One region of the Glaciecola sp. 2405UD65-10 genome, then DNA from elsewhere that is predicted to be linked to it. Evidence: predicted binding sites of a transcription regulator. Region 1 holds the regulator's gene; the other holds the start of a gene.
The links. The regulator sigma-54, encoded in region 1, starts transcription at its own class of promoters, with help from an activator protein. The targets are predictions, from matches to a motif close to GTTGGCACGNNNNTNGNNT.
Positions count from the first base shown of each region.

Region 2: a site for sigma-54 is predicted at 1,777-1,795, ahead of ACOI22_RS12965 (TorF family putative porin). Genes of this name have one in related genera too.

Region 1 covers NZ_JBMEUF010000003.1:35,952-48,489, forward strand. Annotated here, with positions in the region: gene gltB (glutamate synthase large subunit) at 1-3,286, opposite strand, end outside; gene arcB (aerobic respiration two-component sensor histidine kinase ArcB) at 3,891-6,251, shown strand; gene mgtE (magnesium transporter) at 6,258-7,616, opposite strand; gene ACOI22_RS15415 (HPr family phosphocarrier protein) at 7,706-7,978, opposite strand; gene rapZ (RNase adapter RapZ) at 7,993-8,916, opposite strand; gene ptsN (PTS IIA-like nitrogen regulatory protein PtsN) at 9,014-9,457, opposite strand; gene hpf (ribosome hibernation promoting factor) at 9,469-9,756, opposite strand; gene ACOI22_RS15435 (RNA polymerase factor sigma-54) at 9,778-11,304, opposite strand; gene lptB (LPS export ABC transporter ATP-binding protein) at 11,413-12,141, opposite strand; gene lptA (lipopolysaccharide transport periplasmic protein LptA) at 12,167-12,538, opposite strand, start outside.
Region 2 covers NZ_JBMEUF010000002.1:179,253-191,790, reverse strand. Annotated here, with positions in the region: gene trpS (tryptophan--tRNA ligase) at 1-827, opposite strand, end outside; gene rpe (ribulose-phosphate 3-epimerase) at 846-1,511, opposite strand; gene ACOI22_RS12965 (TorF family putative porin) at 1,948-2,637, shown strand; gene ACOI22_RS12960 (hypothetical protein) at 2,743-3,081, shown strand; gene ACOI22_RS12955 (DUF2970 domain-containing protein) at 3,129-3,317, shown strand; gene ACOI22_RS12950 (putative bifunctional diguanylate cyclase/phosphodiesterase) at 3,346-5,760, opposite strand; gene ACOI22_RS12945 (Dam family site-specific DNA-(adenine-N6)-methyltransferase) at 5,996-6,874, opposite strand; gene ACOI22_RS12940 (SPOR domain-containing protein) at 6,828-8,177, opposite strand; gene aroB (3-dehydroquinate synthase) at 8,289-9,362, opposite strand; gene aroK (shikimate kinase AroK) at 9,384-9,899, opposite strand; gene ACOI22_RS12925 (type IV pilus secretin PilQ) at 10,153-11,910, opposite strand; gene ACOI22_RS12920 (pilus assembly protein PilP) at 11,903-12,445, opposite strand; gene ACOI22_RS12915 (type 4a pilus biogenesis protein PilO) at 12,442-12,538, opposite strand, start outside.

The DNA.
Region 1 (12,538 bases):
GACCTGTACCAAAGCCAAAGCTTTCTGCGCCCAAAATACCGGCTTTTACAACATCTAAGCCTGTTTTTAAGCCACCATCGGTTTGTACACGTACTTTGTGACGCAAACCATTTTCAACTAGGGCTTGTTGCGTTTCTGCCAAACCTAATTCAAAAGGGCTACCTGCGTACTTAACTGAAGTAAGTGGGCTAGCGCCGGTTCCGCCATCGTAACCTGACACGGTAATTAAATCAGCATAAGCTTTTGCTACACCCGTAGCAATGGTACCTACACCAGGTTCTGATACTAATTTTACTGAAATTAGCGCAGTAGGGTTAACTTGTTTTAAGTCAAAAATTAGCTGAGCCAAATCTTCAATTGAATAAATATCATGATGCGGCGGTGGTGAAATTAGCGTTACACCAGGCACTGAGAAGCGCAACTCAGCAATATACTGATTTACCTTATCACCCGGTAACTGGCCACCTTCACCGGGCTTCGCACCTTGTGCAACTTTTATCTGAATTACGTTAGCATTTACTAAGTAGTGTGGTGTTACGCCAAATCTACCTGAAGCAACCTGCTTAATTTTAGAATTCTTTTCAGTGTTAAAGCGTTTAGGATCTTCACCGCCTTCACCTGAATTTGATTGCCCACCTAAGCGGTTCATAGCAATCGCTAGGGCTTCGTGCGCTTCCGGGCTTAATGCTCCAATTGACATAGCTGCGGTATCAAAGCGAGGGAATAAGGTTTCTTCGCCTTCAACTTCGTCAATACTTATGGCATCACCGGTTTTAATTTGCATCAAATCACGCAAATGGCTTGGGTTTCTACCATTAACTAAATCAGAAAATACTTTGTAATCGGTGTAATCCCCGCTTACTACTGCCCGTTGTAATGAACTCACTACATCAGGGTTGTAAGCATGATACTCGCCGCCATGTACGTATTTTAGTAAGCCACCATGTGACATAGACTTACGAGCTAGCCACGCTACTCGAGCCGAGTTAATGATGTCTTGTTCGAAATCTTCAAAACTTGTACCTTGAATGCGGCTAGGAATGCCAGCAAAACAAGTATCCATTACGGCGCTGTTTATGCCAACGGCTTCAAATAGTTTAGAGCTTCTGTAACTAGCAACGGTGCTTATGCCCATTTTCGACATAATTTTAAACAAGCCTTTGTTAATTCCTTTACGGTAATTAACCATGGCTTCCATAGGCGTAAGGTCAAGGTCGCTCTTATCAACCAGTTGCTCTATTGTTTCGTAAGCTAAAAATGGATAAATAGCCGTTGCGCCTAAACCAATGAGTACGGCAAAGTGATGCGGGTCACGTGCCGATGCTGTCTCTACTACAATGTTTGCATCACAACGAAGCTGTTCATTCACAAGGCGTTTTTGTACCGCGCCTACTGCCATAGCAGCTGGAATAGGCAAGGTTTCGGGCGTAATGTTGCGATCAGATAAAATCACAAACGCTGCGTTTCTGTTGCGAACCGCATCAACCGCTTCTTCACATATACGCGCAATGGCCGCTTCTAAGCCTTCTGATGGCGAATAGTTAATATCTATTTGCTCATTGTGATACCACTTCTGATTAAACTCTTTTAGCTGTTTTAAATCGGTATACACTAATACTGGTGATTCAAATAACACGCGGTGAGCATAACCACTGGTTTCATTAAATACGTTTTGTTCGCGGCCAATACAGGTCGCCAATGACATAACATGATTTTCACGAAGCGAATCTATAGGGGGGTTAGTTACCTGTGCAAACTGCTGGCGGAAATAATCGTAAACAGTGCGAAGTTTAGATGACATAACCGCCATAGGCGTATCATCACCCATGGAGCCCACTGCTTCTTGGCCGTCTTTTGCCAGCACTTTTACAACTTGTTGAATTTCTTCATAACTATAGTTAAATAGCTTGTGGTAAGTTGCCATACGTTTGTCATCAAAAGCACGCTTACCTACAAATTCAGCATCGCATTCTTGAATAGGTTTTAATCGCGCAATATGGGATTTTAACCATTCGGCATATGGATGTTGTGATTTCAGTTCTTCATCAATTTCGGTTGAACGCCAAATTTTGCCAGTATGTGTATCTACTGCCAGCATTTCACCGGGGCCTACTCGGCCTTTTTCAATTACGTCTTGCTCAGAATAATCCCAAATACCTATTTCAGAAGCGAGTGTAATAAAACCATTTTTGGTAATTACGTAGCGTGCAGGGCGCAAACCGTTTCTATCAAGGTTACATGCTACATGGCGGCCGTTGGTCATAACAATGCCTGCAGGGCCATCCCACGGTTCCATGTGCATTGAGTTGAACTCATAAAATGCACGTAAATTAGGATCCATCGTATTGTTGTTTTGATACGCAGGCGGAACAAGCAATCGCATTGCTCTGAATAGATCCATGCCACCAGCTAAGAATAGCTCTAGCATGTTATCAAGTGAACTTGAGTCAGAGCCATGGGTATTTACAAATGGTGCCGCTTGCATCAAATCAGGAATAAGCGGAGTCGCAAATTTAGAGGTACGGGCAATTGCCCACTCACGGTTTGCTTTAATGGTGTTTATTTCACCATTATGAGCTAAAAATCTAAATGGCTGAGCTAATGGCCATTTAGGTAATGTATTGGTTGAGAAACGTTGGTGAAATACACAAATAGATGACGTTAAGTCTTCGTTTGCCAAATCAAGATAAAACTTAGTTAAATCTCGTGGCATTACCAAGCCTTTATATATAGTTACGTAGTTTGACAAACACGCTACGTAAAAATCTTCATCTTCCATAGTGCGTTTTTCAGCACGGCGACGAGCCATATATAAGCGGCGCTCAATATCAGGTGAAATCCAACCTTTAGGTGCATTTACAAACACCTGTTCAATTTGAGGGACGCCAGTTTTTGCTAAGTCACCTAATACGCTGTGGTCAACCGGCACTTCGCGCCAGCCAACAACGGTTAAGGTTTCTTTTTCTAATTCTTCATTAAGTACCTTACGAGAGGCTTCGGCTTTAACTGGGTCTTGTGACAAAAATATCATGCCCACAGCGTAGTTAGTATTTAACTGCCAGCCTTTATCTTGCGCTACTTTGCGAAAAAACGAATCAGGTTTTTGCAGTAATAAACCACAACCGTCACCGGTTTTACCATCAGAAGCCACACCACCGCGGTGTTGCATGCGATCCAAACCTTCAATTGCGGTAATCACTAATTGGTGGCTTGATTCGCCTTCTGTGTGAGCAATTAAGCCAAAACCACAGTTGTCTTTTGAATCAGATGAATGATACAAACCCATACATTACTCCTTGGCGAGTGTTGTGAAACAACTCGCACATTGCGCCCTATTAATGTAATAAGAACATAACTTCAATAGTGTGAAGCATTGATTAAACGAAATTGTGTTTCTAGCCCAACTTTTTAATTATTGTATGTGTTGGTACTATACTCGGTGCCACCTTTATACCTCTATTGGGTATTAAGAGGAGACACACTAAATTCTGCTTTCTGTCGTTGGTAAACTGAGGATACTGTTGCGTATCGAATTTTTATTCATTCCACTAAGCGGGAGGGTGAAAATACCTATTTATCACGTAAAAATCAATTATCACTTAGAATAATATGTGTATTCATCAAATCAATAATAGTTAAGCTGTTGTTTTCTATCTAAATATAAATTACGTCTTTTACCCATTGTACGCCTATTTTTTGACGCTGAAAGTTAATTATTTGTGAATAAAGGTTGTTGTGGCAACTTTATTCCACAAACTATTGAAATTTTAAACGTATTTAGCGCATAACTATTGTTGTTTATAGATATTTCTTTGTTACTACTGTTACCCCATTTGCATTCTTGCTAGTATCTTGCGTCTACCTTTTGTCATTTCTATTATGGTCATTGCATGTTAATCAAAACACCGCCCGAGTCGTGGGCCATTAAGTTCGCTCAGTTTGTTGATAAAATTGGGCCAATTAAAGTCAGTATCTTATTCGTTATATTTACGCTTCTGTTTACTATTAGCGGCTCTTACGTTGTGCGTTTAAGCCTAGGTAAAGATATTGAACTTGATGACCTCATAAGCGCTGTAGTGCTTACCATGATTAGCGCACCTTGGGTGTTATACTTTTTCAGTGAACTTATTAAACAGCTTGAGCATAGCCGAATTAACCTAGAAGAAGCCGTTAGCCAGCTAGAAAGGCTTCGTCGCCATGACGTAATTCTTAACCGCGAATTACAAAATAACATTCGCCAGCTTAATTATGAAATAGATCAGCGTAAAAATGCACAGCTAGAGCGTGAAGCAATGTTTGCAAAGCTTGAACAAGAAATGAAAGAAAAGTCAGAGCAAGAACTGCAAGCACGAAGGCTATCTACCTTAACGCGCTCTATTATTGATGCCTCTCCAGACCTTATTTATTATCGCAACGAAGAAGGGCGCTTTGCGGGTTGTAATAAGGTTGCAGAAGCACTTACGGGTAAAACCGAAGAAGAATTGTTAGGTTTGACCGCGCACGAAGTTTACGACGAAGAGTTAGCAAGGCAAGTAGCTGCGTCTGACTTAGAAATTCTTGAAACGAACGTTTCTATTACTGAAGACTTATGGTTAAAGTTTGCTGATGGTAGCCGTAAATATTTTGAAATGCGTAAAGTTCCATTCTTTGATCATGAGGGGAATCGCTTAGGAATATTGGCATTTGGCCGTGATATGACTGAGCGTAAGCAATCGCAATTAAGCATTGAGCAAGCCAGTAAAGATAAGACTAAATTTATTGCTACCATAAGCCACGAACTAAGAACGCCACTAAACGGTATAGTGGGTTTATCAAGAATGCTGCGCGATACAAAGCTTAATGCTGAGCAGTTTGAATGGGTAAGCACCATATATGCAAGTGCTATTACCTTGGGCAACATTTTTAACGACATAATAGACTTAGACAAGCTTGATCGTAATAAAGTTGAAATTCAGTATAAAACCGTAAATACCACAAACTTCGTAAATGAAATTGGCAGTATTATTAAATTACTGGCGGCAGATAAAGGCTTAGCATTTAACTGCCAAATTGTTGAACCAGTGCCAGTGGCCTTTGAAGCTGACGGCACGCGCTTACGCCAAGTACTTTGGAATATGTTATTTAATGCGGTAAAGTTTACGCAAGAAGGCTCGGTGTCATTAACTATGTCATCAAAAATTCATAGCACTACTCAAGCTGATATTATCTTCACCATCCAAGATACCGGAATAGGGATTGATAAAGACCAACTCGACAAGATTTTTGCGATGTACTACCAAGTTCAGCGTAGTGATTTTCAATCAGCTACTGGAACAGGCATTGGTTTGGCTATTTGTAAGCAAATGGTTGATAAAATGAAAGGTGATATTAAGGTTAACAGTGAGCTACATCAAGGCACCTGTTTTGAAATTACCTTGCCAGTTAACATTACTCATCAAGCTCCTGATGTGGAAGAGTTGCGTGTTAAAGACCTAAACATATTGTTAGTAGAAGACATTGAGCTAAACGTAATGGTAGCCAAAGCGCTACTTGAGAAGTTAGGACAGCATGTTTCAGTTGCTATGACGGGACAAGAAGCCATAGATATGGCGACCGAGTACAACTACGATCTGATACTGCTTGATATTCAATTGCCCGATATGACCGGTTTTGATGTAGCACGAACTTTGCTAGAGCAAGATTTAGTGCTAGGAACACCTATAGTGGCGCTTACCGCCAATGTAATTAAAAAGCGTGAAGAATACTTACAAAACGGCATGGACGATGTTATTGCTAAACCGGTTAAAAAAAGCCGCATCATTCAAGTATTCAACGAGCTTTTTGCGAATGACAACCTAGTGGAAGAAGAAAAGCCCAAAAAGCAGACTTCTGCAATTGTCATAGAAGAGACTACGCAAAAAGTGCTCGATATGGACTTGCTGTCTATGTTGATAGAAACTATTGGTGAGGGCATGGTTGAAGCAAGCTTAAGAGTCTTTGAAGAGAAAATCCCTGAGTACATGGAAGCGCTTAAAGTATCGTTAGCGGCAGATGATAAAGACGATGTTTGCTCACAAGCGCACAAAATTAAAGGGGCTGCAGGCAGCGTAGGTTTAACAAGAGTACAAAGCACCGCTAATATGATGCAACAGGGTGATCACCCAGCGTGGTGGGAAAACGTTCACGATTGGCTAGAGCAACTCGAAATGGCGATTGAACAAGACGTAAGCCATTTGCATGACTGGCTCAAGCGCCAACAAATAGAAGACTAAGCAATGTTAAATTAGGAACAGCGTTGCTGTTCCTAAAAATGCAAATATACCCACCACGTCGGTAATAGTGGTTAATATCACACTACCGGCTAGCGCTGGGTCAATCTTCAGCTTCTTCATAATAATAGGCAAGGTTGCACCCGCTAAACCTGCGGCAATCATATTTATCATCATGGCGAACGCAATTACGCCGCCAAGCACGTAATCTTGTTTCCAAATTGCTATTACTGAGGCAATTAAAAACGCCCAAATAAGCCCGTTTAAAAAGCCAATAAATAATTCTTTTCTGACTAACCATAGGGCATTAGTGGTAGCAACATGGCCCAGAGCCATACCACGAATAACCAAGGTTAGTGTTTGGTTTCCCGCAACGCCTCCCATACTCGGTACAATGGTATTTAAAATAGCAAGCACCGCCAATTGGCTTAACGTTGCTTCAAACATGTCACTTACAGCGGCGGCTAATAAGGCGGTGATTAAATTTACACCTAACCATACTGAACGGCGTTTAGTTGATTGCCCAACGGGGGCGAAAGTATCTTCTTCATCATCCAAACCGGCCATGCTCATCATTGAGTGTTCAGCGTCTTCACGAATAATATCGACCACGTCATCAATGGTAATTCGCCCCACTAGGGTCCCGTCTTCGCTTATAACCGGTGCTGATAACCAGTCGTAGCGTTCAAACATACTTGCCACTTCGCGTTCTTGGGTATCAACTAAAATGGCCTCAGGCTCATCATTCATTATTTCCGCAACGGTAACATCGGGTTTGGAGGTTAGTAGTTTTGATAGTGAAACGGTGCCTATTAAGGCATCTTGTTTGTTTACCACATAAAGGGTGTCAGTGTTTTCTGGTAATTCTAGCTTTAAGCGCAAATAGCGTATTACTACGTCAACCGATACATCATCTCGCAGAGTGATGGTGTCGGTATTCATAATAAAGCCAGCGGTTTCTTCCCCGTATGACAACGCTTTTTCTGCTCGTAAGCGGTCTTGGGCGTCCATCGATTTTAAAATTTTATTTAAAACGTTTTCGGGCAGCGTACTTAAGGTTTCGGCTAAATCATCAGTATCCATGTCTTCAAGCGCGTCTACTACGCTTGCTGGAACCATGTTGCTTATTATACCGTTTCTTACATCTTCACTGAGCTCTTCTAACACATCACCATGAAAATCTGCATCAAGCATTTTCCATAAGTCAGTACGCGTTTTGGCGGGAGATGATTCAAGTAAAAGGGCGGTATCACCGGGGGGGATGTCATGCAATAGCTTGCGTACACGCACGAATGCGCCGGCGTTTAGTGATTTACTAATTGACGCTAGTCTGTCTTGTGTTGTCTTGTTTTCAATGGTTTCCGACATGCTCGTATCCAAGTGTTTCTGCTAGCGAGTTAGCAAAAGTATAGCATTATCTTAGTATTAAATGTATGAATTGTTGTAAATTCAGAGGCTTATTCGCCTTCATCAAACTTATTCGCAATTAGGTTTTCTATGTCGTCCATTGCCGCTTGGGCATCATCTCCTTTGCACTTTACGGTAACTTCTTTGCCCATTCCGCTTCCTAACATAAGCAAAGCAAGCACGCTATTTGCTGGCGCTGACTGCTCATCTTGCTCTATAAGTATTTCACTTTCGTATTGATTCGCCAATTCTACTAATTTAGTTGCGGCGCGCGCGTGTAAGCCCAATTTATTAATAATGGTTAGGGTTTTAACTAATTCCATTTGCACGCTCCGGTTTATTCATTGTTTTGAGCCTGCTTAACTTTTTCAATAGCGGCCTCTTCTATAGCCTCTTTTTCAGCTTGGGCTTTCTTGATTCGCTTAAGCTCTCGATGTTTAACTTGAACATCACCGTGGCTTTTTTTGAATGCTTCACTTAAGGCTTGAGAAACAAACACCGAGCGATGCTGGCCGCCCGTGCAACCAATAGCTACCGTTACATAACTTCTGTTATTCCTTTCCAAATGTGGCAGCCAGGTGGTAATGAAATTTTGGATTTGCCAAATAAGCTTCATCACTAAAGGTTGGCCTGACAAAAACAATTCAACTGGGCTATCTAAACCCGTATAAGGGCGTAAATCTGGGTCCCAATGAGGATTGGGTAAAAACCTTACATCAAATACGTAGTCGGCGTCTTTAGGTAAGCCATATTTAAAGCCAAATGATTCGAACACAATCACCAAATCAGAACTCTTCTTGCCTAGCACTCGTTCACGAATAGTTTCTGCTAAATCATGTACTGACAAATTATCGGTATTTATATGGAGGTCGGCTTTTTCGGCCACTGGCACTAAAATGTCACGTTCAGCTGCAATGGCGTCAACTAGTGAATTGTTAAGTTTGAAAAGGGGATGTAAGCGGCGAGTTTCGCTATAACGCTTTATTAATACATCATCGCTAGCATCAATAAATATAATGGTAATGTCCCAAAACTCGGGCAAATATTCTAGCAATTCGGTGATTTCATTTTCCGAATCGGGCATGTTACGCACATCTATACTTACGGCAACAAGTTCGTGTTGTTCGACTACCGTATTGGTAAGTGTGGGCAGCAGTGAAACAGGAATGTTATCTACGCAGTAATAGCCTAAATCTTCAAGTGCGCGAAGTGCAATTGATTTACCTGAACCTGAACGCCCGCTAATGATCAATAATTTCATAGTGTAAAACTCGCGTTAAATAAAAGGTGTTGCAGAGTGAGAAATTACGTGTTTTCAGTATAGAGTGCTTTTTGCAGGTAGTGAATCAATTTCACTCTTAAGCTAGGGCAGCCACTATTTCGTTTTTGTTTTCAGCTTTTCTTATTGCTTTTACAATGTCTTTATTGCTTAATTTTTTTGCTATGCCTGATAAAGCCTCAAGGTGCTGGCTAGTTTGTTCTTCGGGCACTAAAATCGCAAAGAATATATCAACGGCTTGACTATCAATTGCGTCAAAATCTATTGGAGAATTGGTTGTGAGTATTACTGCAATCATATGACTCAGACCTTTTATTCGGCCATGTGGAATAGCAATGCCATTTCCAATACCAGTACTGCCCATTTTTTCTCGACCTAATAGACTTGAAAGCACTTCTACTTGGTCAAGCTCAGGTGACTGCAATACAGCAATTTCAGAAATTTTTTCAAAAATTCGTTTTTTGCTATGGCACTCAACCGAACATTGAGTTCGGTCAAGTGAAATTATGTCATTTATGATCATAGTTAGTTAGCTTAGTGACGCTTAAGTTTTTCTTTGTGTTTAATAACTTGGCGATCTAGCTTATCAATTAAGCCATCAATAGCCGCATACATATCGGTGTGTTCTGAGTTAGCAAATACTTCACCACCACTCATGTGTACAGTGGCTTCCGCTTTTTGGTTAAGTTTTTCAACGTTAAGTATTACATGCACATTATTGATATGGTCGAAATGTCGTTCGAGTTTTTCAAACTTAGTGTCAACATAAGTGCGCAATGAGTCGGTGATTTCGACGTGATGACCGGTAAGGTTAATTTGCATATTGATGGTCCTCTTTGCCTTTTAGACAAGGCTTTTTCGTTGATTAGAAGGGGGAATGTTTAACGATTCCCGGTATTTTGCAATTGTTCGCCGGGCCACATTAATGCCCTGATCGGCAAGCAATTGCGCAATCTTGCTATCACTTAACGGCTTGTTCGATGGTTCATCAGCAACTAATTTTTTGATGAACGCACGAATAGCAGTAGAAGAACAATTTTCGCCAGACTCTGTAGATACGTGTGACGAAAAGAAATACTTAAGCTCAAATATGCCTCTTGGGGTGTGCATGTACTTTTGTGTTGTAACACGTGAAATAGTTGATTCGTGCATGTCTACCATTTCAGCCACATCGTTTAATACCATGGGCTGCATTTTTTCAGGACCTTGCTCAAAAAATTCACGTTGTTTAGCAACAATACAATGCGACACCTTCAAAAGGGTTTCATTTCTGCTTTCCAAACTTTTAATAAACCATTTTGCTTCTTGTAAATGAGACTTTATATATTGCGAATCGTTCGAATTACTGGTTTTCGATAGTTTCGCGTAGGTTTCATTTACGGTAAGGGCGGGTAGGGCTTCGTTGTTTAATTCAACTGTCCACACGCCTTTATTTTTGTAAACATTAACATCGGGGATAACATATTCAGGCTCTCTTGATGAAACTGCGCTACCCGGGCGAGGATTCAAGGTTTTCAATAAGCGCATGACTTCACGCAGTTGATCTTCCTTTAAACGCGTTTTACGCATAAGTGTACGGTAGTCTTTGCTGCTTAATAAGTCAGCGTGTTCTTCAATCAGTGAGCGGGCTTGCTCAAGCCATGGTGTATCGTTATCAAATTGTTGCAATTGCACCAATAAGCATTCTTGTACTGAACGTGCGCCTGCACCAATAGGGTCAAAACGTTGAATACGTTTAAGTACGCATTCTACTTCGTCTAAATCAATGTCTTCGTTATCTAAGCTATCTAATATGTTTTCACACGAACTGGTTAAATAGCCTGATTCGTCAATTGAATCAATTATGGCAATCGCTATTGACATGTCATTATCGCTAAAATGCGTCATTTCAGCTTGCCATAGCAAATGGTCTTGAATGTTTTCGGTAGTTTCGCCTTGGAATATGTAGTCGTCGTCAGGGCTTGAGCCGGTCATTTTAGTGGGGGCTGATGTAGAACCTAGGTAATCTTCCCATGAACTATCAAGCGGTAAATCATTGGGTAAATCGCGGTTTTCAAGTGCTTCATGTGCATCCATAGGATCAGGAACATCTTTTTCGCCACTACTTAAAGATGCATTCGCTTCGTTTACGCCTTCTATATTCGCTGAAGCTTGTTCTTTGTCAGTTCGGGAATCGAGCGTTTCGCCTCGGTCAGCGTTTTCATTGCTATAGTCTAATTCTACCGTCTCCAAAAGGGGATTGGATTCAATGGCTTCTTGAATTTCTTGTTGCAGATCAAGTGTTGACAGTTGCAGCAGCTTAATAGCTTGTTGCAATTGGGGGGTCATAGTCAATTGTTGACTGAACTTCAGTTGTAACGAGGGTTTCATTACTATCCTTCTACTGCGCCTATCTCAAGTATGTAAAACATCTACCTTACCTAGCGATTCCTATCATTAATGCTTATCATACTCCCTAATTAGGAAAAAAAAAGAGGTTTATAATGCAAATTGTTCGCCAAGATAAACATCTCTTACCGTTTGATTAGCAAGAACTTCTTCAGACGTGCCGCTAGCTATCAATTCTCCATGGCTCACAATGTACGCAAGCTCACATACATCAAGGGTTTCCTTTACATTATGGTCAGTAATCAAAACCCCAATGCCACGTTCTTTTAATTGGTAAATTATTTTTTTAATGTCATTTACTGATATTGGATCAACCCCTGCAAAGGGTTCATCAAGCAAAATAAACTTGGGATCAGCTGATAATGCCCGCGCAATTTCAACGCGGCGTCTTTCGCCACCTGATAAACTCATGCCAAGGCTGTTACGAATATGATTAATATTAAAATCATCAAGCAGTTCATCAGCTATGACTTCGCGCTGGTCTTTTGAAATATCTTTGCGAGTTTGCAATATGGCCATTAAATTTTCATACACAGTGAGTTTTCTGAAAATAGAGGCTTCTTGAGGTAAATAACCAATGCCATTTCTTGCACGCTCGTGCATAGGAAGGTGGCTTAAGTTCATTTGATCAATAAAAATATCGCCTTTATCTAGTGGTACTAAACCCACTATCATATAAAAAGTAGTGGTTTTACCTGCACCATTGGGGCCTAACAGACCAACAATTTGTCCTGTTGATACTTCAATGCTTACATCGCGCACAACTTGGCGAGATTTATACGATTTAGCTAAGTTTCTGGCGCACAGCGTACTGGTCACAAATACAATCCTTCAATAGCGTTGTTTATTGTTGTTCTGAATCAGACTTTTCTTGCGAAAATGCACCAGGGCTTATTACTGTAGTAACGGGGCCACTGCTGTTTTCATCAGATTCAGCTAAGATTTGCTCTTTCGCCATATCAAACAAAATAGAATCACCATCTACTTTCACATCGTTTTGCACAATAACGGCTTGGCCGCGAAGCGAAAGCGTTCTAGACGCTACGGTATATACAATTTTGTTAGCTCGTGCTTCTACTATAGTACCGTCTTCTAAGCGCTGCTTGTAACTGGCGGGGCTGCCGCTTGCTATAATGACTTCTTGGCGCTTGCCATTGGTAGCATCAAGTTCAACGCGGTCAGCAAGTAATTCTAGACTGCCTTGGCGAATAACCAC
Region 2 (12,538 bases), on a different contig from region 1:
TGGCCATACATCTTATCTTCGTACTGAGGGACTAATGCATCAATTGACTGCCCCGAGGTAGCACTTAATAAAGAAAGTAGATTTGACACCCCTGGTTTTTCGGCTTGGTCGAAGTAAATATTGGCTTGTTCGTCACTGTCGGTTACAGCGCGCTTAATTTTTTTTGTTAATTTTTTTGTATCTTCAAGCAAACCTACAAAGTTATTTGTGTTTGCATCAGACTTAGACATTTTCTTAGTGGGTTCTTGCAAGCTCATTACTCTGGCGCCATCTTTGGGAATGCATGGGTCAGGTAAAGTAAATATATCGCCGTATATATTGTTAAAGCGTGTGGCAATATCTCGAGTTAATTCTAAATGTTGCTTTTGATCTTCGCCCACAGGAACTTCATTCGCTTGGTATAACAAAATATCTGCAGCTTGAAGCACCGGATAAGCATACAAGCCCACATTTACATTTGACTGATTCTTTTGTGACTTGTCTTTAAACTGAGTCATGCGATTAAGCTCACCCATTTGCGTATAGCAATTTAAGACCCAAGCCAATTGTGCGTGTTCAGGCACGTGCGATTGCATAAAAATGGTGCTTTTTTGTGGGTCAATCCCACAGGCTAAATATAAAGCTAAACCATCTAAACAAGCTTGCTTTAATTTTTCGGGATCTTGGCGTAAGGTAATAGCGTGCAAATCCACAATCATATATAAGCAATCATGGGTATCTTGCATCTGCACCCATTGACGCAGTGCGCCAAGATAATTACCTAATGTAAGCTGTCCTGATGGCTGGCAACCACTTAAAACGGTGGGCCTGATATTATTTGTATTCATGTCACTCACAAAACTTTCCTATTTTAATTGTAGCTTTAAATCGTCAATGGCTTGCTTGTAGTTATTGGTGTTAAATATTGCACTACCCGCTACAAACATATCTGCACCGGCAGCATGCACTGCACCAATTGTATCTTTATTAATACCGCCATCTACTTCTATTCTTGTATCTAAACCCAGTTCATCAATTATTGCTTTTAAGTGTGCGGTTTTTTCAACGGTGCTGGGAATAAAGCTTTGCCCGCCGTATCCTGGATTCACAGACATTAATAATACGTAGTCAAGCTTTTCAAGTACGTAGTCAAGTACGCTAAGCGATGTGGCTGGATTAAGCACCAAACCGGCTTTGCACCCTAAGCTTTTTATTAAACTAATACTTCGGTCAACATGCAGGCTGGCTTCTGGATGAAAGCTAATCATAGTTGCACCTGCTTCAGCAAAGGCCTCAATCATAGAGTCAACGGGGGATACCATTAAGTGAACATCTATATCTGCCGTTATGCCATAGTTGCGAAGCGCCTTACAAATAGTGGGGCCAAAAGTGAGGTTTGGAACATAATGATTATCCATTACATCAAAATGTACCACGTCGGCACCCGCCGCTAAAACGTTCTCAACTTCTTCGCCCAAACGCGCGAAATCCGCTGATAATATAGAGGGTGCTATAAGGGGATGATGTGCCATGCGTAAATTGCCTGAATGTTTAAAAGCTCAAGTCTACCGTATTTTAATAGTGAGTATAAAAAGCTTTTTAAATAAAATGTGATGGTGGCTTTTAAAAACCTATGCGCCACATTGGTGAGTATGCGCCATTTAGGTGCAAAAATATGTAAATTTACAACAATTAACACTTCAAATTTACAAAATTATAGCAATCTTGCCTAATGATTTTCTTGTTAAGTGTTTGTATTTTAATGAATTGAAGAGGCTTCCGATTTTTTTTAGTGTTTTTGGCATCGCATTTGCTATTACCTAGGTGCTAACGGGGCTTAAGCCACGAGCAGGGTTGAAGGGAGCTTTAACTCGTAAGTGAGATGAATAGAAAATAAGAATAATAATAATCAACGACAAACATTTTTAATTCAAAATCCACAAACAATTTATAGTATGGAGAACACACATGAAAAAATTAGCAAAATTATCGTTGGTAGCAGCAGCTCTATCATCAAGCTTATTCGTTAGCCAAGTAGCACTTGCTGAAGTTAGTGCAAACATTGGTGCTACCACTAACTACATTTGGCGTGGCGTAAGCCAAAGTGCTGATGCAGCATCTGTATCTGGTGGCCTAGACTACGCAGACGAAAGCGGCTTTTATGCCGGTACTTGGGTAGGCTCTTTAGGCGACTCTGACTCAGGCTTTAACGGTACAGAAACAGATTTTTACCTAGGTTTCGGTGGCGAAACTGACGGTTTTGCATACGATGTTGGTTATATCTATTATGCATATACTGAATTAGATGATGCTAACTTCGGTGAAGTTTACTTTAATGGTGCTTTCGGCAACTTCGGTTTTGGCGTAGCAGTTACCGTTAACAGTGAAGTTCCTGACGGCGCTGGCTTTGAGTCTGGCGACATATACTACAGTGTAAGCTACGGCGGCATTGATTTAGGCAATGAATTCGAACTAGGGTTAAGCGCTGGCTTATACACTTTTGATTCAGACGGTGATGATGGTGCAGATTACGACTACGCGCACATCCAAGCTGACATTTCTAAAGGTGATTTCACTTTTTCAATTAGCAAAGCACAAGACGAAGGCTTCGCTGACGGCGACCTTAAATTTGTAGCAAGCTGGGGCACAAGCTTCTAAGCACTAATTACAAAAACAAGAAATTAAAAGCCAACATTATTATGTTGGCTTTTTGCTATTTGAGATTTTTGGTGTACACTAAATATACTAACTAGGATGGTGCGTATGAACGATAAGCAAAAATTATCAGAAAGCTCAGCAAGAAAGCAATTTCCTGCAGGGATGTTTATTACTGCCGCACTTTTTAGCAGCATTACGGTATTCATTATTAGTGCTGTTTTCACCCAAGCGAATACTCCCTGTATCAACAGCCAGGCATTACAAGATCAAGTCATAGTAGATACACATCAATCGCGCCTTAGGCAAAGTGACACTGACCAACCAATGATTATATGCAACCGCAACAACCAACAAGTGACCTGGTTAACGTGGCTGTTTAAACGTTCAGAGTCAGTTGATTTTCATTATTTAGATTTGCTAGAGCTTTTATCTCGCGATAATTAGCCTGCAGTTGTCCTCACAAGCAACACAGTTACAATACAAGGCAATTTATGAGTAAGTGGTTTGGCATTCTTAAAAGTGTAATGGCGAGCTTCTTTGGCGTACAAACGCAAGAGCAGTATGTTAAAGATGCCAATATGAATTCCGTAATACCCTTCGTAGTAGTGGGCTTCATCATGGTGGTGGTGTTAGTTCTTGCCATATGGATGCTTGTGAAAGTACTCGTGAGTGCAAACTAATGAGCGATGCATTATAGCTGCACGGAGCTTACTGTGTTTCGTCGGCCTGTAAACGCGTTTCCTGCAAAAAATCTACTAAGGCAATATGTGGAATGGGCTTAGAAATTAAGTAACCTTGTATGTAGTCACAACCTAGCCTTTCTAACATTTCAAATTGTGCTTCAGTTTCAGCCCCTTCTGCAACAATGGGTACAGATAAACCGTGCAGCATTTGTGTTAGTGAGCCAACCACACGTTGCTGGCGAGCGTCTTTATCAATATTATTAAGTAACGAACGGTCAAGCTTAACGGTATTGTAAGGAAACGCCGTTAAATATGATAAAGATGAATAACCTGCCCCAAAATCATCAATGGCAACTTTAAAACCTAAATCTGCGGCTTCTTCTACCCAAATTTTTGCTTGTGAAAAGTTGGTTATAAGTGAGGTTTCGGTGATTTCTAGCTCAATTCGCGCAGCATCTATTTGCTTGCTCTTAATTTTGCCTGCAAGCACATGAAGTGCATCATTACTGACTAATTGTGAAGAGCTTAAATTGACGGAGATAACTATGTCGTCTAAGCCAATGGAGTCTAAATAAAGTAACTCTTCAAGAACGGCATCTACAATCCAATCAAACAAAGTATTCATATTTTCGCTTTCTTCTAACACGTCAATAAATACTGGCGGGGGGATAAAACCAAGCTCAGGATGGTGCCAACGACACAAGGCTTCAAGTTTAATTACTCGGCGGTCTTTTGCATTAACAATGGGTTGAAATACCAAAAATAACTGGTTGTCAGCTAAGCCGGCAAGGAAATCGTTTTTAATGGTAAATCGTTGCTGGGCTTTATCGCGCATAGAGTCATCGAAGAAGCGATATCTATTTTTGCCATCTTCTTTTGCTTGATACATTGCGATATCAGCAAATCTGAGTAGTTCGTCAGAATTGATTGAACCCGATGCCTGCGTTGCAATACCAATACTGGCACTAATAGAAATTGTTGAATCGTATATATGAAATGGTGCAGCAAATAGCTCAACAAGTGAGTTCGCTGTGCTAAGTAGAGCTTGCTCGGATGCAAAGTTACTTAAGCAAATAACAAACTCATCACCTCCAATTCGATACACTTTGGTGCTCTTATTAACCACCCCTTTTAAGCGATACCCTATTTTTTTGAGCATAATGTCGCCAGCCTCATGCCCTAGATTATCGTTAACTGGTTTAAAGCCATCTAAATCTAAGAAGAAAATAGCCACTTCATGAATGTGCTTTTCACTGTTCATGCTATCTAAATCTTCTACGAGCACGTTACGTGTATACAGCCCGGTGATACCATCAACGGTGGCTTGTCTTATCAAACGTTTTTGCGAGGTATTAAGTTGTTGCTCGTAGGTTTCAAGTACGTCAATTGCGTGCCTAAACTCATCTTCAAGCTCATGGAGTTCATCGGCAAATAATGAATTACTAGGTTTGCCAAGCCGATAGCGCGCAATGTTGTACTCTTTTGCACCTATTAGTTTAATAGCACGCTTGAGCTGATTTATTTTAGAAATAGGAATGATGGTGAACAAGGTTAAAAACAACAATATGCCGAAGGTCAGGGTCGCAAATATTACGATAACTTGTTGCTTTTGATTATTTTGATGCACTAAAAGATTAGAAATATCACGAATCATCAATAAATTAATATCAGTACCAATGCCTTTAATTTTCTCAAACCAAACATAATAATCTCGGTCTGCGGTGGTGATTTGCAAACCACCATTTTCTAATTTTTCGAGTTGTTTTTCGGAAAGTTCTGTTTCCATTAGTAAAACGTTTTTTTCAGTCCCAGTCATAAATTCAATCACATAGCGTGACAGTGTCATGTTTTGGCTTGAGACCGCTTGGGAGTTTGACACTATACCTATATCACTGCCCACCACGTAACTTAGAAATATGATGGATGGACCTATGTTTGATAACAAAGAGAATGACCAGCGTTCATCTTGAATGCTAACAGGAATGGTTGAGGTAAGTTCGCAAATGATATGACAGATAATGCCTGATTGCGGGGTTAACGTTGCCGTTGCTTCATCATGCATAAATTGCATTTCAGTGTCAGGAAAGCGGCCGTAATCGTAGCGTTGTTCACCGTTTGAAAATGACATTGAAGAGAGCATAAAACTAAGTTGTATGCGTGGCCAAATTTCGCTGAAATAGTTTTTAAGTTTTGCTGATGGCATGTTCGTAATGCCGCTGAGCATTACTATTTCTTCAGCAGATAAAACTTGCTCTTCTAAATGGCGCTGAAAAAGAACACTTGCGGATTGTTGATGGCTTGTTTTGATGTCGTCTATATTAGACTTGAATGTTTGTTTCTGCTGTATATTAACAAAGGTATAAGAGGCGCCTAAAGCTATAACAGCTACTAACATAACCATTATTAACATTTTCGCTAGCAAGCCGTTTATATTAATCATATACACGAACTCGCCCTGTATTTGCCAAAGTAGCAAATAGACGCGTAATGCAACAAATTGATCTTAGAATTAAATTCTGAGTCAGGGTTGTAAGCCATTTAATGAGTGTTCTCTTATACTTAGCTAATTAACCGTTTTACATGCGTAGGTACTAGTTTATACCTTTATTATGTAATAACAACTGCGTAATCTTAGTATGTGTATCGACCCTTAGAACATTTTTATTAGTGGTAAATTACGCTTTGTAGATCGCAAGAAGTTCTTTAATTGGTTTTCTAACGCTGCCTTTACAGCTAATTGTTCGTGATACCTTAAGCGGAACAATTTTATTCGCATTTTGGTACAGTGAAAGCGTAGCGGGAAGGTGGTGATTGGATATAACCGTTGTAACTCCCTTCATTTGGGCGTCTTCAGCCAGTAATGCAAGACGTTGCTGATCATCAAATGAGAAGGCCACACCTGAGTACGCAGTAAAAGAAGCGGTTTCGCCAAGTGGGAAATAGGGGGGATCGCAATAAATTATGTCGCCAGGTTGTGCTTGCTCAAATGCCAGCGAGAAATCACCGCTTTGTAAGTGCGCATTTTGCAGCTGTTGATGGCATCGATTTATTTCTAACTCTGGAAAATAGGGGCGTTTGTACTTACCAAAAGGAACGTTATATTGACCCTTTAAGTTGTATCGGCATAAACCATTGTATCCGTGGCGATTCAAATACATAAATAACGCGTATCTTCTAAGGCCCTTGTCACAGTCATTGAATTCTTTGCGAAGTGAGTAATATTGTTCTGCTTGATTAAATTCCGGTGTAAATAAAGGTTCGGCGAGTTCCAAAAACTCGTTTTTATTAGACTTAAGCGCGTTAAACAAACCAATGAGATCAGGGTTACTATCAACAAGTAGATAATTAGAGTAGGGCAAATTAATAAACACAGAGCCACCGCCAACGAAGGGTTCTATAAACCGGCCCGTACTTTTTTTAGGAAGCCATTGTGCAATGTTGCTTACTAAGCGGCGTTTTCCACCGGCCCACTTTAATGGCGATTTATACGGCGTGGGGGTAACGGCGCTAGCGTTGCTTAATTTCTTGTTGGATTTGATTGATACTTTTGGCAAAAGGCTGCGCGTCTCTTATGTCGTCTGGCAAGCTAGATAACCTGTTAAGTGCGGCATCAATAGAGTCAAATGACTGATTATAAACCACCACATACCAAGGCCCACCATAGCGCTGGGTTTCGTAAACCCATGTATTTGCTTTCAGATTATTATTATTAAGGTAGTTTTCAAGCACTACCGGATTTTGAATTCCCGACAATTGCAAAACGATAGCATCGCTTGGCAAGGCTAATAGTGTAGTTTCATCGAAACGATAGTCAATAGTTGTTGCAACTGTTTCGCTAGGTAATTGGGGTTCATTTACAAGTTCGTCTTCAATATCGTCTTCAATGTTGGCAACAGTATCGTTTTCAATTGGCGTTTCTATAGGATCTTGAACGCTTGAACCTAAACGCTCATCTAATTGCGCCACGCTAATAATATCTGGAACTTGGAAATCACCCGCATCTTCTTGTGGGCTATTTATTGCTTGTTGTTCAGCCGTGGAAGCAATGGGGACTGTCTGGCTTGCTTCAGTTTGCTTCTCGCTTTGCCACGACCTAACCAAAATATCTTCAGTAACGGGTACCGGTTCAACCACAACTACTTCATTAACATCAGTGCTAACTTGGTCGAATGTATCATCAATAGGTAAGATAGCCGTTTCAACATCTTCTTCTGGTAAGTCGAAAGCAGGTGCTTCAATATTGTCTATTTTTTCGCCTGCAAGTAAACGACTAATATCTTCAGGGTATTGCCAAGTTATCATGCCAATAAAAAGACACAAAAATACGGCTAACACACTCGAAATGAACCATTTTTTGGTCACAATAGGGGAGGCTGAGCCAGAAAACCATTCTTTGTCTTGAGCCATTAAAGCTTCAAGCGCATTTACATCAAAGCCAACAGCGTCTAGCGATTGAGAAGATAACAGCACCGGTTTATGACTATTTTGGCTAGGCAACCATTCCTGAGAAGCTTGTGCCCAATCATTTTTACCAAATAAAATAATATTGAGGTGTAGTTTACGGTTGTATTGCTTAGCATGCATAACCCAATCCCACAGCTCTTGCAAAAAATCATTGCTCAAATGCTGTGCTTGCGTGATGCAAACTAAAAAAGGCCCATCATCGGATGGTAAGTCTATTAAAAGTTGGTTAAGGGGCCGCACAAAGCTACCTACGGTATGCCCACCTAACTGACGGCAAATCATTCCACGGTAGTCTGTTGCGTTTTGCTCTTGTTTAGCGCTAAAAAATGAAATGTCGGTATTTTCTTGCTGATGAGCGAGAAATTCATTTAGTGTACGCTGTTGATCAGACACAGAATCGCCGCTAACAAAAATTAGCTGAGACGAATAGTTCACAAGATGGGATAGTCTATTGTGAAGTTCAGACACTATATTTTAATACCGCTCAAGAGCTAATAGGTTAATTTAATTAAGCAGCTCGTTCAGTTCCTGATGAGTCACATCGCTCACAACATGGGCATTTCCAATACCTTTAGGTAAGATAAACCGCATGGTGCCGCTCAATACTTTTTTGTCGCGCTGCATATGTGAAATGTAGTGCTCAGCATGCATATTTTCAGGCCCACTGATGGGTAAATTGAAGTATGTTAGTAACTTCTCAACCTGACGTAATTCTGACACTTGCATTTGTTGGCGCATAACAGCTAGCTTGCAAGCAAGCACCATGCCAGTGGCAACCGCTTCACCGTGTAGCCAAGTACCATAGCCCATTTCAGCTTCAATGGCGTGGCCAAAAGTATGGCCTAAATTAAGCAAAGCTCTAATGCCATGTTCTTTTTCGTCTTGGTTCACTATATCGGCTTTTATTTGACAGCACACCCCTATCATATGACTTAGTAGGTCTTGCTGTTTGGCCGCAATACCCGCTTGATTATCTACCAACCACTGGAAAAAATCAGCATCGTAAATAATGCCATATTTGATGACTTCGGCCATGCCTGCTGCAAATTCCGCATCGGCTAGGGTATTTAAGCTCAAGGGATCTATTAACACTGCTTTGGGCTGATAAAACGCACCAATCATGTTCTTTCCAAGCGGGTGATTAACCGCAGTTTTTCCGCCTACAGAAGAGTCTACTTGAGATAACAAAGTGGTAGGAATTTGAATGAAGTCTACGCCACGTTGATAACAAGCTGCCACAAACCCTGTTAAATCACCAATTACGCCACCGCCTAAAGCAATTAGGCATGCATCTCTAGAAATCCTCTTCTCTAAAAGTTGACCCATAACCTGCTCAAAACTCGCTAAAGTTTTATGCGATTCGCCGTCAGGTAGTATCACCGTGTGAATTGTTTTATTGGATTCAGCTAATAGTGATTTTAATTGTTCAAGATAAAGCGGGGCAACGACGTCATTACTCACAATTACAACTTGCGAGCCCTTTATTGCAGATAACAAAAAGCCGGCTTCATTAAAGCTGCCGGCTTCTATTGCAATAGGGTAACTACGTTCACCAAGGTCAACTTGTATGCTTGGCATAGTAATATTCCTTTACAGTTATTATAAACCTATTTTGCTAATAATTTGATTGGCAACAGCACGAGCGCTTTGCTCGTCAGTATCTATTACGTAGTCGGCAACTTCTTCATACAAAGGGTTACGTTCTTCTGCTAATGACGTTAATACTGTTTCAGGATCATCTTTTTGTAGCAATGGGCGACGTTTGTCGCGTTGTGTTCTTGCTACTTGTTTATCAATTGTAGTTTGAAGATATACTACAATTCCTCTTGCTGACAATCTGTTGCGAACCGCTTTAGAAACAACTGAGCCGCCACCGGTAGCCAAAACAATACCTTGCTTGTCGGTTAGGTCATGAATAATTGTTTCTTCACGTTTACGGAAGCCGTCTTCACCTTCTAAATCAAAGATCCAGGCAATATCAGCACCCGTTCTGCGTTCTATTTCCTGGTCTGAATCAAAAAATTCAAGGTGCAGTTCGTCCGCGAGATGTCGACCTATGGTACTTTTACCAGCGCCCATTGGCCCTACAAGGAATACGTTACGTTTCTCTGCCATATTTGTTTTAATCACATCTTTTGTTAGTTGTGTTGGCGCCTATTCGTTTATTTTTGGGCCAACAAAAACCATAACAGGCGGGAGCTGTTATGAGCGTTTTCTTCCTCGCGTTAAAATCGAGACGCGGGATTATCTCAATTATCACAGTACATTTGCAAGCCCTGTAAGCAAATTGCTTTTGGGGGATTATAAAAAAAGGCCGCATGAGCGACCTTTTTGCATAATTATCAGTGATATAGCATAAAATGCTAGCTTACATATTAGCCATAATTATTTTAGGTGTAACGAATATTAGCAGTTCACGCTTTTCTTCTACGGTTGAAGTGGTGCTAAATAACTTACCCACCACCGGTAAATCACCGAATAAAGGGACTTTACTTGCGTCGTTTGTACTAATTTGTTGAAAAATACCACCTAGTACTATGGTTTCGCCATTTTCAACCAATACTTGTGTGCTAATTTCCTGAGTATCAATAGCAACAGCAGGGCCCGTTGAAGTCGATACAGTTTCGCCGCGAGTATCTTGAGTCACTACTAAATTTAGAATAATGCGATTATCAGGCGTAATGTGTGGCGTAACGCGTAAACTTAACACCGCCTTTTTAAATTCTACAGAAGTTGCTCCGCTAGAAGTTGCTTGCACGTATGGTATTTCAGTACCTTGCTCAATGTATGCTTCTTGCTGATTAGCTACGGTTATGCGCGGGCTAGCTATAATTTCACCCTTATTTTCCGATTCTAAAGCACTTAACTCCAAATCTAGAATATTGCCATCGACTAAACTTGCAATCTGAAAGCCTATTCTGCCTGCCGGATTACTTACGGGTAAATTTACGTTTAATCGTTCACTTATGTCTGAGGGCACCAAGCCACCGTTAGTAATATCAGCACCTTCAAGGCTTCCCGATGTTGCTCCATCAGCTGAGTTGCTAGTGAATCCCCAGCGCACCCCTAGTTGTTCATCTACGTTGTCACGAACCGTTACCATTCTTGATTCAATAAGTACTTGGCGCACTGGAATATCAAGGGCCTTAATTATTTTTCTAGCTTCATCTATTGATGCCTGGGTATCACGAATAAGCAAAGTATTTGTACGTTCATCTACACTTACGCTGCCGCGGGGAGATAATATTCCACCTTGGGGCGATTGCAGAATCTCAGACATAGGAAGCGCTTTGGCATAGTTAATTGCAATATTGGCAGAAACTAAGTCTGCTAGGTTTTGGACCTGTTGTTTAGATTGCAGAACTTGGGCTTCCCTTGCGGCCAATTCTTCGCTAGGCGCAATCAATAAAATATTGCCTTCTAGGCGTTGGTCTAACCCCCTAATTTTTAAAATCATGTCTAGGGCTTGGTCCCAAGGGACTCCGCTTAAGCTAATAGTAACGTTGCCACTTACGGTGTCGGTGGTAACCAAATTAAAACCATTTACTTGAGCAATAATTTGCAGTACTTGGCGAACAGGAACATCTTGAAAGTCTAGGCTTATAGGTTTACCTGTATAGATGCTGCCTTGGCTGTCTTTCACTTGTTCCTTGCTAAGAGGGCTAAGTGAAATAATGACTTGATTATCTTGTGCGCTTTTCTTCACCTTTACCACGCCAGAATACTTTACTTCTAGGCGGCTAGTGTCACCTTCTTGAAAGGTCTCGAGTTTATTTACAAAGGTGCCGAACTGGCTTACATCTATTTCTACGTATTGGTCATCATTTAATTGTGTTTTATCAAAACTTATATTTAATTTTCCCTCAGCTTCAATATAAGAAACCGATGGGTGTCCCGATTCAAAGTCAATTATAATATTGGCACCAGAAGCGTCGCGATTAAAATCAATGGCCGACAATTGGTACGACAATGTTGATTCTGTTACCCCGCTAGGATCAACAAAGTCTACTTTGTCTTGCTTGGCAACTACACCAAAAGTCAGGACGCTCAGAGCAAACACAAGCAGCAGTAGCCAATGCGGCTTACGTGTGTTTAATTCGGTGTTAAATATATACTGTTTAGACATCGTTTCTTTCCCCTAACAAAGACGACATGATTAATGTGGTATCTTTGCTCTTATAGCATCCTGCGCCATCAGGTAGCATTTCTGTGATCAAAATTTCTTTATTCGTAATCTGCTTAACGCGACCGTGGAATAACCCTAAATAACTGTTTCGAGTAACTTTGTGCAAACTGCCATCATTGGCGCTAATTAGTGCATATTTTCTTCCATTGCTAGTAAACACCCCTGTCATGGTTAGGGCATCAAGCCCGTATTTTTCGAGTCCCTGTTTTGGCCTATTCAAATTTATTTGTGGACAGTTCGTTTGCTGCTGTTCGGGCGCTTCATTTGCGGCGCGAATAGAGCGTTGAAACGGACTTCTTAAATCGGCCGCCCCGTAACTTACGTTAGGTAAAGCTTTAAACTCAGGGTATGGTTCTATACTCACTTGAGTATTTGCTCTTACTTGCTGTGTATACAAAATTAAGTCATCAATGTTAGAGCCACAGGCACTAAGCAAAAGTGATAAAACCGCTATAACTACAACTCTCACGATCATTGCTCCGTGTTTTCTGCGCGATAAGTCTTAGCTTGCATGCGCAGCATTAACTGCTCATCTTTCATGCTAATATCAAAATCGTGTAAGGTGACA